DNA from 3 places in the Pseudomonas sp. SDO5271_S396 genome. Region 1 is predicted to be linked to each of the others. Evidence: predicted binding sites of a transcription regulator. Region 1 holds the regulator's gene; each other region holds the start of a gene.
The links. Region 1 encodes FliA, which starts transcription of late flagellar genes. Its sites were predicted from a motif close to CTAAAGTTTNNNNNNNNNNNGCCGNTAA; they were not measured.
Positions count from the first base shown of each region.

Region 2: ACW9IN_RS09625 (methyl-accepting chemotaxis protein) is a predicted target of FliA. The motif match lies at 3,196-3,223, and genes of this name have one in related genera.
Region 3: ACW9IN_RS06220 (flagellar protein MotY) is a predicted target of FliA. The motif match lies at 1,868-1,895, and genes of this name have one in related genera.

Region 1 covers NZ_JBSVWB010000013.1:44,053-48,402, forward strand. Annotated here, with positions in the region: gene ACW9IN_RS11930 (chemotaxis protein CheA) at 1-129, opposite strand, end outside; gene ACW9IN_RS11935 (protein phosphatase CheZ) at 406-1,194, opposite strand; gene ACW9IN_RS11940 (chemotaxis response regulator CheY) at 1,213-1,587, opposite strand; gene fliA (RNA polymerase sigma factor FliA) at 1,758-2,498, opposite strand; gene fleN (flagellar synthesis regulator FleN) at 2,495-3,328, opposite strand; gene flhF (flagellar biosynthesis protein FlhF) at 3,433-4,350, opposite strand, start outside.
Region 2 covers NZ_JBSVWB010000009.1:96,495-100,844, forward strand. Annotated here, with positions in the region: partial or broken gene ACW9IN_RS09610 (HAMP domain-containing protein) at 1-561, opposite strand, end outside; gene ACW9IN_RS09615 (Na+/H+ antiporter family protein) at 803-2,122, shown strand; gene ACW9IN_RS09620 (N-acetylmuramoyl-L-alanine amidase) at 2,308-3,138, shown strand; gene ACW9IN_RS09625 (methyl-accepting chemotaxis protein) at 3,258-4,350, shown strand, end outside.
Region 3 covers NZ_JBSVWB010000005.1:130,931-135,280, reverse strand. Annotated here, with positions in the region: gene ACW9IN_RS06235 (peroxiredoxin C) at 1-23, shown strand, start outside; gene rnt (ribonuclease T) at 88-759, opposite strand; gene pyrC (dihydroorotase) at 756-1,802, opposite strand; gene ACW9IN_RS06220 (flagellar protein MotY) at 1,959-2,867, shown strand; gene ACW9IN_RS06215 (argininosuccinate synthase) at 2,997-4,214, shown strand.

The DNA of each region.
Region 1 (4,350 bases):
TGCATTGAGCAGGTTCGCATCATCCGGTCGGCTTTCCAGCTCGACCAGTTGCTCGGACAACTGCTCCAAGATTTCGCCGGCCTCTACAAGGAAATCCTGAAGGATCTCTTCATCGGCGCCGAAGCTCATGTGGGTGCTCCTTTAGGTCCTGATAGCGGCAAATGACGGATCGCGTTGGAGCTGTGAGCGGGCCAGGCAAGGCGCGGAACGCGGGCAAGGGTTGTTTCCTTGCCAAGTTCCGCAACGCAGCATGGCGCGCTCACAGCTCCAACCCGGAGGGCCGGGCCCCGCAAGGCGCAAGCCGTCGTTATTCGTCGTTCATTTGGAAAAACCAAACCTCTCTCCTCATGCCTAGCCTTGCGCCTTGCGGGGCCCGGCGCGACCGTCATTTGCCGCTATCAGGACCTAAAAGCCTAAACTGGATAACAGGTCATCGACATCATCCTGACCCGATACAACGTCTTCACGTTTATCGGCATGAATCTGCGGACCTTCACCCTTGGCGAGATGTTTTTGTGGATCTTTTTCCGAGAGGATCGCTGCGCGGTCATGTTCGATCCCCGCGAAACGGTCGACCTGGCCGGCCATGAGCACCAATTTGAGCAAGTTGCTTTCCACTTCGGTGACCAGTTGGGTCACGCGCTTGATCACCTGACCGGTGAGGTCCTGGTAATCCTGGGCCAGCAGAATGTCATTGAGGTTGCTGGAAACCGTACGGTTTTCCTGCTCGCTGCGTGACAGGAACGCTTCAATCCGACGGGCCAACTCGCGGAACTCTTCCGCCCCGACTTCGCGGCGCATGAAGCGGCCCCAGTCAGCGCTGAGGGCCTGGGCTTCGCTGGCCATGCCGCTGACCAGGGGCGTGGCGTTTTCCACCAGGTCCATGGTGCGATTGGCCGCCGCCTCGGTCAGCCTGACCACATAGGACAGGCGCTCGGTGGCATCGGTAATCTGCGAAATCTCTTCAGCCTGGGGCATGTGCGGGTCAATGTGGAAATTGACGATCGCACTGTGCAGCTCGCGCGTGAGCTTGCCCACTTCCTGGTACAGGCCACGGTCACGGGTCTGGTTGAGCTCATGGATCAACTGCACCGCATCGCCGAACTGACCTTTTTCAAGGCTCTCGACCAACTGGTGAGCATGTTTTTTCAGGGTCGACTCGAAGTCTCCCTGTGACGTTTCGTTATGCTCCATAGCTCCCCCGTGGCAGCATCAGTTACCGATGCGTTCGAAGATTTTTTCGATCTTCTCTTTCAGCGCCAATGCGGTGAATGGTTTGACCACGTAACCGTTTACCCCGGCCTGGGCGGCTTCGATGATCTGTTCACGCTTGGCTTCGGCGGTCACCATCAGCACGGGAAGGCTGCGCAGTTTTTCGTCGGCGCGCACGTGGCGCAGCAGATCGATGCCGGTCATGCCTGGCATGTTCCAGTCGGTTACCAGAAAGTCGATGCTCCCGCTGTTGAGGATCGGAATCGCCGTAATGCCGTCATCCGCCTCGACCGTGTTTGTGAACCCCAGGTCACGCAACAGGTTTTTTATGATCCGCCGCATCGTTGAAAAGTCATCAACGATGAGGATTTTCATGTTCTTGTCCAATTCGACCTCCAAGCAGTCTTAAACGCGCCCAGCACCTGGACGCGCCATTTCAATCAACAGGCATTACACAAAAAGGACTGCCGGTGGCACCACGGGTCGGTCCCGCAAAGGTCAACGCCCCTCACGGCCTCGTCTGCAGTGCTCCCCAACACTGCCTGTCAGCGCGCTCGCCACTCTCCCAGACGCCCCCGCAAACGGGCGGCGCACTGGCTATGCAACTGGCTGACCCGCGATTCGCTGACCCCCAGGACCTCACCGATTTCCTTGAGGTTCAGCTCTTCGTCGTAGTACAGCGCCAACACCAGCCGCTCACGCTCCGGCAAATTGGCAATCGCGTCCGCCAGCGCGCCCTGGAAGCGTTCGTCTTCCAGGTCGCGCGACGGCTCAAGATGAGCACTCGCGCCGTCCTCGTGCAGCCCTTCGTGTTCGCCGTCCTGCAACAGGTCGTCGAAACTGAACAGGCGGCTGCCCAAGGTATCGTTCAAAATCCCGTAGTAATCGTCGAGACTCAATTGGAGTTCGGCAGCAACTTCATGATCTTTAGCGTCACGGCCGGTTTTTGCTTCAATTGCGCGAATTGCATCACTGACCATGCGCGTATTGCGGTGCACCGAACGCGGCGCCCAATCGCCCTTGCGCACTTCATCGAGCATCGCGCCACGGATGCGAATACCCGCATAGGTCTCGAAACTCGCACCCTTGCTCGCGTCGTATTTGGTCGACACTTCGAGCAGGCCGATCATGCCCGCCTGGATCAGGTCTTCGACCTGGACGCTGGCAGGCAGGCGCGCCAGCAAGTGGTAGGCGATACGCTTGACCAGCGGCGCATAGCGCTCGATCAACTCGCCTTGGCTGTCACGGGCAGACTTCTTGTACGCGTTGTAGCCAGTCGCTGTCATAGCACGGGTCCTGCGCTCGTCTGATGCACCAATCGCTCGACGAAAAACTCCAGATGCCCGCGCGGGTTGGCAGGCAACGGCCAGGTATCGACCTTCTGGGCAATCGCCTTGAACGCCAGCGCGCACTTGGAGCGGGGAAACGCTTCGTAGACTGCACGCTGCTTCTGCACAGCCTTGCGCACACACTCGTCGTAGGGCACAGCGCCGACGTATTGTAGGGCGACATCGAGAAAGCGGTCCGTGACCTTGGTCAATTTGGCGAACAGGTTGCGACCTTCCTGCGGGCTCTGGGCCATGTTGGCGAGCACACGGAAGCGGTTCATGCCGTAGTCACGGTTGAGCAGTTTGATCAGGGCGTAGGCGTCGGTGATCGAAGTGGGCTCATCGCACACCACCAGCAACACTTCCTGGGCGGCGCGCACGAAGCTGACCACGGACTCGCCGATCCCGGCAGCGGTGTCGATCACCAGCACATCCAGGTTGTCACCGATATCGCTGAACGCCTGGATCAGGCCGGCATGCTGCGCCGGACTCAGGTGCACCATGCTCTGGGTGCCGGAGGCCGCCGGCACGATACGAATGCCGCCAGGGCCCTGGAGCAGCACATCGCGCAGCTCGCAGCGCCCTTCGATCACATCGGCAAGGGTGTGTTTGGGCGTCAGTCCCAGCAGAACGTCGACGTTCGCCAGCCCCAGGTCAGCGTCCAGCAGCATGACGCGACGGCCAAGCTCTGCCAGCGCCAGGGACAAATTCACTGACACGTTAGTTTTCCCGACGCCACCTTTGCCGCCGGTCACCGCGATCACCTGTACGGGATGCATGCTGCCCATTTTATTTCTTTACCTTGTCTTGCTTAGACGCAGGCTACATGGCTTGGCCGCGTGAATCGCTTGCAGACCATCGATGTAGATACATTGCACTGTGTTCATAGTGCTCAGCCCACCCGTTTGGCCGGGCTGTGGTACAGATCAGCGAACATGTCGGCCATCGCTTCCTCGCTAGGCTCATCTTGCATTTGTACGCTGACGGCACGGCTGACCAACTGATGACGGCGCGGCAGATGCAGATCATCCGGGATCCGCGGCCCGTCGGTCAGGTAGGCGACCGGTAGTTCATGGCTGATGGCCAGGCTCAACACCTCGCCCAGGCTCGCGGTTTCATCGAGCTTGGTGAGGATGCAACCGGCCAGGCCGCAACGCTTGTAGCTGTGATAAGCAGCGGTAAGTACCTGTTTTTGACTGGTGGTTGCAAGCACCAGGTAATTTTTCGACTTGATGCCACGCCCGGCCAGGCTTTCCAGTTGCATGCGCAATGCCGGATCGCTGGCTTGCAGGCCGGCGGTGTCGATCAGCACCACGCGCTTGCGCAGCAGCGGGTCGAGGGCATTGGCCAGGGACTGGCCCGGGTCGACATGGGTCACCGGCACATTGAGAATGCGCCCCAGGGTCTTGAGCTGTTCCTGCGCACCGATACGGTAGCTGTCCATGCTCACCAGCGCGATATTCTGCGCGCCGTACTTGAGCACATAACGGGCGGCCAGCTTGGCCAGGGTGGTGGTCTTGCCCATGCCGGCCGGGCCGACCATGGCGATCACGCCGCCCTCTTCCAGGGGTTCGATTTCCGGGGTGACGATCATCCGCGCCAGATGGGCCAGCAGCATGCGCCAGGCCTGGCGGGGTTCTTCGATTTCGGTGGTCAGCGCCAGCAGGTCGCGGGACAACGGGCCGGACAAGCCGATGCGTTGCAGGCGGCGCCACAGGTTGGCCTGTTGCGGTTTGCTGCCTTGCAATTGGGTCCAGGCCAGCGAGCCCAGTTGCACTTCCAGCAGCTCGCGCAGGCCGTTGAGTTCAAA
Region 2 (4,350 bases), on a different contig from region 1:
TTCGCCGCTGGGGCCGATGCGGGTGTCGGCCATGTCGCTTTCCGGCAGCGCCATCGATGTGAGTGTGCCCGGCGTCGGTTGCGACCAGTACAGGGCAAAGCGGCCCTTGTCGTTGCTGCCCAGCTCTGGCTGATGGGCGAACAGTTCATCCTTGCCGTCCAGCGCATTGGCTTCGAACACCAGCGACAAGCCCAGCAGGTCGGGGTTGGCCTGCAATGCGGCTTTTACCTGACGGGTCAGGTCTTCGCGCGTGTCGAAGGCGTCGAGGAAGCGTTTTTCTGCCTGTTCGCGCAGGAACAGCACCTGCCGGGCAAAACCGTGACCGTACTGGTAGGCATCCATGAACTGGCGACGAATACCCAACGCCTGCACTTCACCCTGGGCCTCGATGCGCGCCTGGGCGGCTTCGTCGAGCATCAACATGCTGGACGCCTTGACCTGCTCCGAACTCTGATCCATGCGATACAGCGACAACCCCACCAAAAGGGTCACGATCCCCAGCAGGCACAGGCCGGCGAGCAGGGTGATTTTCCATTGAATGGACAGCTGTCTGAGGGACATCGAGGAACATCCTTAACCTGAAAACACAGAGAGCCTCTGTATCGGCCGTGCTGGATCTTTCTTTATTCAAACGTTCAATTTAAACCTGAAAACGGCGCCGTTTTTTGACATGCGGCCGTGCCTGCTGCAAAGTGCGCGCCCTCTAACAAGACCTCCTTCACGCCTGCACGCTGGCTGCCACGCCCTGGCCGTCGGGCGCGGGTGTGCCTGTCTTTTATGTTTTTTGCTTGAGGTAACCATGATTAACGCAGTCATTGCCGCGGTTGGCACCATGCTGGTACTCAGCCTGTCCCGCGTGCATGTGGTCATCGCCATCATTGTCGGCGCGCTGGTGGGCGGCCTGACCGGTGGCCTGGGCATCGAGGCCACGCTCAAGGCTTTCAATGGGGGGTTGGGCGGCGGCGCCACTGTGGCGTTGTCCTACGCATTACTCGGCGCTTTCGCGGTGGCCATTGCCAAGTCCGGTCTGGCCCACGCGTTGGCCGACAAGGCACTGCTGCTGGTGGATCGCCAGGAAGCCACCGGGGGAGGCCACGTCAAATGGCTGTTGATCGGCCTGTTGTGGGCCGTGGCGATTGCCTCACAGAACATTCTGCCGATCCATATCGCGTTCATCCCGTTGCTGGTGCCGCCGCTGTTGTATGTGCTGACCAAGCTGCAACTGGATCGGCGCCTGATCGCCTGTGTGATGACGTTCGGCCTGATCACGCCCTACATGTTCCTGCCGGTGGGCTTTGGCAATATCTTCCTCAACCAGATCCTGCTGGCCAACGTGGCCAAGAGCGGCGTGGACGTCAGCCAGGTGAACGTCACCCATGCCATGGGCCTGCCGGCACTGGGCATGGTGGTGGGGCTGCTGGTGGCGGTGTTTGTCAGTTATCGCAAGAAGCGCGTGTATGACCTGGGGAAAATCGAGCGGGTCGAACAAGTGGCGGTGCAGTACAACCCGCTGACCCTGCTGGTGGCCGGTCTGGCGATTGCCTCGGCGTTCATCATTCAGCTGTGGCTGGACTCGATGATCATCGGTGCCCTGGCCGGCTTCCTGATCTTCTCGGTGTCAGGCATCGTGCGCTGGCGCGAGACCGACGACCTGTTCACTGAAGGCATGAAGATGATGGCGATGATCGGCTTCATCATGATCGCCTCGTCGGGCTTTGCCGAAGTGCTCAAGGCCACCGGCGACGTGCGTTCGCTGGTGGAGGCCTCGGCGGCTTTCATCGGCCATAGCCGTGGGATCGGCGCATTGTTGATGCTGCTGGTGGGCTTACTGGTGACCATGGGCATCGGTTCGTCGTTTTCCACGGTGCCGATCCTGGCGGCGATCTTCGTGCCGTTGTGTGTGCAACTGGGCTTCAGTCCGCTGGCCATCGTGTGCATCGTCGGCACTGCCGGTGCCCTGGGCGATGCCGGTTCGCCCGCATCGGATTCCACCCTCGGCCCCACCTCGGGCCTGAATATCGACGGCCAGCACCACCATATCTGGGACACCGTGGTGCCGACGTTTCTGCACTACAACCTCCCGCTGCTGGCCTTCGGCTGGTTGGCGGCGATGATTTTTTAGCCGACTTGCCCGGCACGTCCGTCGTGATCGTTCGGCGATGACTGTTTGTGCCGCCGCCTTGTCGGAAGAAATTGGAGCTTTTGCAGGGAATTTCTGAAACTGGCCTGCATTCAATAGGGGGAGAAAGTTGGGTGGTTGATGTCCTTTATATTTCGGCGCTTCTCACCCGACGTTGAGCTACTCCGATGAAAAAATCCGCTCTTTTCTTAGCCATTTTGTTGATGACAGGCTGCGTCACGGCTTCGAAAAACCTGATTGAAAAAAACGGCTACGCCATCGATACCACACACACTTCCCCGAACCAGAACGAGCGGGTTCGCTATTTAGTGCTGCATTACACGGTCTTCAACGACAAAAACTCCCTTGCGGCGCTAACCAACGGTACCGCCAGCGCTCATTATCTCGCCTACAGCCATCCACCCACACACCACAAACTACCGGTAGCCGTACAGTTGGTGCCGGAGGAGAAACGGGCCTGGCATGCCGGCGTCAGTCAATGGGGAAATCGTGTCAATCTCAATGACACCTCCATCGGCATCGAAATTGTCAACGCCGGCTTTATTGACGGTCCGACCGGACCAGTGTGGTTCCCCTATACGGACGCGCAGTTGGAGTTGGTCAAGCGCCTCGCGGCGGATGTGATCAAGCGTTATGCCATCGAGCCACAAAACGTTGTGGGTCACAGTGACATTGCCCCTCTGCGTAAAACCGACCCTGGGCCGCTGTTTCCCTGGCAGGCTCTCTCCGAACAAGGTATCGGCGCATGGCCAGACGCAGCGACGGTACACAAACATCTGGCCGGACGTCCTGAATCCGGATCGGTGGAAGTGAACGTTGTGCAACGAGCGCTTGCCGCGTATGGCTACACGATTCCCCAAACCGGCCTGCTGGACGAGGAAACCCGGCAAGTCATACGGGCGTTCCAGATGCATTTTCGGCCTGCGGATATCTCGGGTATCCCCGACGCCGAGACCGAGGCGATTGCATTGGCCCTGGTGGAAAAGTATTACCCCTGAAGTCCGAGGCTTCCCGAGAATGAACAGCCGGCTCGTTTGCCATAGGTCGTTTGAACCCTACAGAAACCCTGCAATTGGCCGTTAACCTCTTATGCCGCAACTAATAAGAGAGAAAAGCCATGCGTCTGAGCCTGAAGGCCAAAGTCCTGTCCCTCGCCGTTGTGCCGGTGTTGCTGTTTGCCCTGGTGATCAGCCTGACCACGGTGTGGATCCTGCGCGAGCAAGCCCATAACGAGGTGGAGGAAACCCGCCAGCGTCTGCTCAACGACGCCAAGGCTACCCTGCAAAGTTATGTGGAAGTGGCCATGAGTACCATCAAGCCGCTGTATGACGCCGCCGCCCCTGGCGACACGGCGGCGCGGGCCCAGGTGGTCAAGCTGTTGTCGAACACCAGCTACGGCAAGGACGGCTACTTCTTCGGCTACGACTCCGAGACCATCCGTCTGTTCAAGGGCAACAGCCCGGACGGCGTCGGCAAGAGCTTCAAGGACAATCGCGACCCCAACGGCGTGTACGTCAACCGCGACCTGGTCAAGGTCGGCAAGGACGGCACCCACTACCTGCAATACAGCTCGACCCAGCCGGGCCAGACCGAACTGGTGCCCAAGCTCGGGTACACCGAATACCTGCCCAAGTGGGACATGGTGATTGGTACCTCGGTGAACCTCGATGGCATCGAAGCCCAGGTGGCGGTGGTGGAGGCCAAGGTCGAGAAGCGCATGGAAGGCGTGTTGCTGAGCATCCTCGGTGTGGCCGTGGTAGTGCTGCTGGTGATTGCCGCCGTGGGCATGGTGGTGGCCAATACCATTTTGCGTCCGCTGAATCTGATGAAAGCCAACCTCGATGACATCGCCGCCGGCGAAGGCGACCTGACCCGCCGCCTGGCCATCACCAGTCAGGACGAACTGGGCGATCTGGCGGGTGCGTTCAACCGTTTTGTCGACAAGATCCACGGCCTGGTGCGCCAGATCACCGAAATGACCGCCCAGCTTACCGGGCTGGTCAGCCAGGTGTCCGAGCAGGCCCAGCGTTCCGAACAGGCCATGGAGCGTCAGCGCCACGAGACCGACCAGGTGGCCACCGCGATCAACCAGATGTCCTCCGCCGCCCATGAAGTCGCGCGCAGCGCCCAGGGCGCCGCCGTGGCCGCGCAACAGACCGACACCGAAGGCCAGGCCGCCAAGCGCGTGGTGGACGGCAGCATCGCGCAGA
Region 3 (4,350 bases), on a different contig from region 1:
GCGAGAACGCTGGCAAGCTGTAAGCCAGGTTCAATGCAAAAAAAACCGGCCTGAGCAGGCCGGTTTTTTTATGCGCGGGAAATGACTTCAGTCGTTGTAATCTTCCCAGCCGCCCATGTCTTTCCAGCGGTTGACGATGCCGCAGAACAGCTCGGCTGTCTTCTCGGTGTCGTAGCGAGCCGAGTGGGCCTCACGACCGTCAAAGTCGATGCCGGCTGCCTGGCACGCTTTTGCCAGCACGGTCTGGCCATAAGCCAGGCCGGCGAGGGTGGCGGTATCGAAGCTGGAGAACGGGTGGAACGGGTTGCGCTTCATGTCCAGCCGCGCCACGGCTGCATTCAGGAAGCCCAGGTCGAAACTGCTGTTGTGGCCCACCAGAATCGCGCGTTTGCAGCCATTGGCTTTCAAGGCCTTGCGCACGCCGCGAAAAATGTCGGTGAGCGCTGCTTCTTCACTCACTGCCATACGCAGTGGGTGATCGAGCTTGATCCCGGTGAACTCCAGCGCGGCGGCTTCGATATTCGCCCCTTCGAACGGCTCGACGCGGAAGAAGTGGGTGTGTTCCGGGAACACAAAACCCTGTTCATCCATGCCGATGGTAGTGGCGGCGATTTCCAGCAGTGCATCGGTCGCGCTGTTGAAACCTCCGGTCTCTACGTCGATGACCACCGGCAGATAGCCGCGAAACCGCTCGGCCATCGGGTGACGGGAACTACCGCCACCATGCTCTTGTTCGTCATCGTAAAAGTCTTCACTCACTTGCTTTCCTCCAGCAGGCGCCAGCGCAGTGTTTCACCGGCGCGCAGCGGGATGACGGTCAACTCGCCAAACGGCAGGCTGGCGGGGGCGGTCCAGTCTTCACGAACCAGGGTGATACGGTCGGTATTTACCGGCAGCCCATAGAACCGCGGACCATTGAGGCTGGCAAAACCTTCGAGCTTGTCGAGGGCATTGCGTTGCTCGAACGCTTCTGCATACAGCTCGATTGCCGCATACGCCGTGTAGCAACCCGCACAGCCACACGCGGCTTCCTTGGCATGTTGGGCGTGTGGAGCGGAGTCGGTACCGAGGAAAAACTTCGGGCTGCCGCTGGTGGCTGCGTCCAGCAACGCTACCTGGTGGGTGTTGCGCTTGAGGATCGGCAGGCAATAGAAGTGCGGTCGTATCCCACCCACCAGCATGTGGTTGCGGTTGTACAGCAAGTGATGTGCGGTGATGGTCGCGCCAACGTTGGCCGAGGCCTCGGTGACGAACTGCACGGCATCCGCGGTGGTGATGTGCTCGAACACGACCTTGAGGGTCGGAAACAGCTCGACCACGCGGCGCATGTGTTCATCGATGAAGATCTTCTCGCGATCGAAGACATCCACATCGCCACGGGTGACTTCACCGTGGATCAGCAGCGGCATGCCCACTTCGGCCATGGCTTCGATGGCTGGCAGGATCTTGTCGATACTGGTCACGCCGGAATCGGAGTTGGTGGTCGCGCCGGCCGGGTACAGCTTGGCGGCATGCACGAAACCGGTGGCCTTGGCCTGGCGAATGTCTTCAGGCTGGGTGCGGTCGGTCAGGTAGAGCACCATCAGCGGCTCGAAGCGGCTGCCGGCCGGCCGTGCAGCGAAGATACGCTGGCGATAGGCGTCGGCTTCGGCGGCATTACGCACCGGAGGTACCAGGTTAGGCATGATGATGGCGCGGCCAAACGTGCGCGCTACATCGGCCACGGTGTGGGGCAACGCAGCACCATCGCGAAGATGAATATGCCAGTCGTCGGGACGCAGCAGGGTCAGGCGGTCGGACATTGGGGATTCCAGGCGGGTCAATCTGGTGGGAATGCTACCGGAAAAGACTCTTGCAGGCACTCGCTATCAAGTTTTGCCGGATGCGACCGATATCCCTGGGTATGCCTTAACGATGTATGACGCTTTGAAGTGTTGTAGAAACCAGTGGAGCCTCCCGTGCGCCAGCATTATCTAGCCCTGCTCAGTGTGTTCGCCAGCCTGCCTGCGATGGCCCTCACGTTCCAGACGCGTCTGGAGAACATCGAGTGGAAGGTGGAAGGCGACCAGTTCGAGTGCCGTCTGACTCAGCCGATCACCGATTTCGGCTCGGGCGAGTTCGTGCGCCGGGCCGGAGAGCAGGCCACATTTCGTCTCAAAGCCTACAACGGTGCGCTTGGGGCAGGCTCGGCCACTTTGCTGGCCGCCGCCGCACCGTGGCAGCCGGGCCGGGGGGACATCAATCTCGGCGCCGTGCGCGCCGGTAGTGGCGATGTACTGTTCAACAGTTCCCAGGCCCAGGCCGGGCGCCTGTTCAGTGGTTTGCTTGAAGGGCGCAGCCCGACCGTGCGGCATTACGGGCGTGAGGGCGGATACTCGGAGATTCGTCTGCTGCCGGTGAAATTCAACAAGGCTTACAACGACTATCAGGTGTGCACCGCCAAGCTGTTACCGATGAACTACGATCAGGTCAAGCAGACAGAAGTCGGCTTCCCGGGTGGTGGTATTGAGCTGGATGCGGCCGCCAAGCAGAAGTTGGCGGTGATCCTCGCGTTCATGAAAGCGGACCCCACAGTCAACCATATCGAGCTCAATGGGCATTCCGACAACAGCGGCAATCGCCTGACCAACCGCGACGTCTCGCGTCGCCGCGCGCTGGCCGTAGTGGATTACTTCAAGGCCAACGGCATTCCGGAATCCCAGATCACCGTGCGTTTCCATGGGGAAAGCTACCCATTGGTGCCCAACACCAATGCCGCTAACCGCGCCAGGAACCGCCGCGTGAACATTCAGCTCGAACGTGTGGCGGCACCCGAAAAGCCGGCCCCCCAGGCAACTGCACCGGCGAACCCGGCCGCCACGTCATAAAGTGCGGTTCTGGGTCGCCCGTTCGACATAATCTGTCGCTTTATTTTCATTTGCTGTCGCGCCCCTGTAATTTCACGGTTTTGGTCGGTAGAATCGACGCCTTTCCGTACAACCCCGTGGAGTGATGGCATGGCCGACGTAAACAAGGTCGTTCTCGCGTATTCCGGCGGCCTGGACACTTCGGTGATCCTCAAGTGGCTGCAGGATACTTATAACTGTGAAGTGGTGACCTTCACCGCTGACCTGGGTCAGGGCGAAGAGGTCGAACCTGCACGTGCCAAGGCGCAAGCCATGGGCGTGAAGGAGATCTACATTGACGACCTGCGCGAAGAGTTCGTCCGCGATTTCGTTTTCCCGATGTTTCGCGCCAACACCGTCTACGAAGGCGAGTACCTGCTGGGTACCTCCATCGCACGTCCGCTGATCGCCAAGCGCCTGATCGAAATCGCCAACGAAACCGGCGCTGACGCCATTTCCCATGGCGCTACCGGCAAGGGCAACGACCAGGTGCGTTTCGAGCTGGGCGCCTACGCCCTCAAGCCTGGCGTGAAAGTGATTGCTCCTTGGCGTGAATGGGACCTGCTGTCCCGTGAAAAGCTGATGGATTACGCCGAAAAGCACGCTATCCCGATCGAACGTCATGGCAAGAAGAAGTCCCCTTACTCGATGGATGCCAACCTGCTGCACATCTCCTATGAAGGCGGTGTGCTGGAAGACACCTGGACCGAGCACGAGGAAGACATGTGGCGTTGGACCGTCTCCCCGGAGAACGCGCCTGACAAGCCGCAATACCTGGAGTTGACCTACCGCAACGGCGACATCGTCGCGCTGGACGGCGTTGAAATGACCCCGGCCACGGTGTTGGCGACCCTGAATCGCATTGGCGGTGAACACGGCATCGGCCGTCTCGACATCGTCGAGAACCGTTACGTGGGCATGAAGTCCCGTGGTTGCTACGAAACCCCGGGCGGCACCATCATGCTGCGCGCTCACCGCGCCATCGAATCCATCACCCTGGACCGCGAAGTCGCTCACCTCAAAGACGAGCTGATGCCCAAGTACGCCAGCCTGATCTACACCGGCTACTGGTGGAGCCCTGAGCGTCTGATGCTGCAACAAATGATCGACGCCTCTCAGGTTCACGTGAACGGTGTGGTGCGCCTGAAGCTGTACAAGGGCAATGTGATCGTGACCGGTCGCAAGTCCGATGAGTCGCTGTTCGATGCCAACATTGCCACCTTCGAAGAAGATGGCGGTGCCTACAACCAGGCGGATGCTGCAGGCTTTATCAAGTTGAATGCATTGCGTATGCGCATTGCGGCCAACAAGGGTCGCTTGTTGTTCTGAGTTTCAAGCACGTTATGGAAAAATGGCTCCTGTTCAAGGGGCCATTTTTTTGGCGCTGATTTTTACCCATGTTTATGGGTGTTTAATTTAAATCGTTCTTGTGCTTTTAAGTGGTTATGGTTATTTGAAGGGGGGA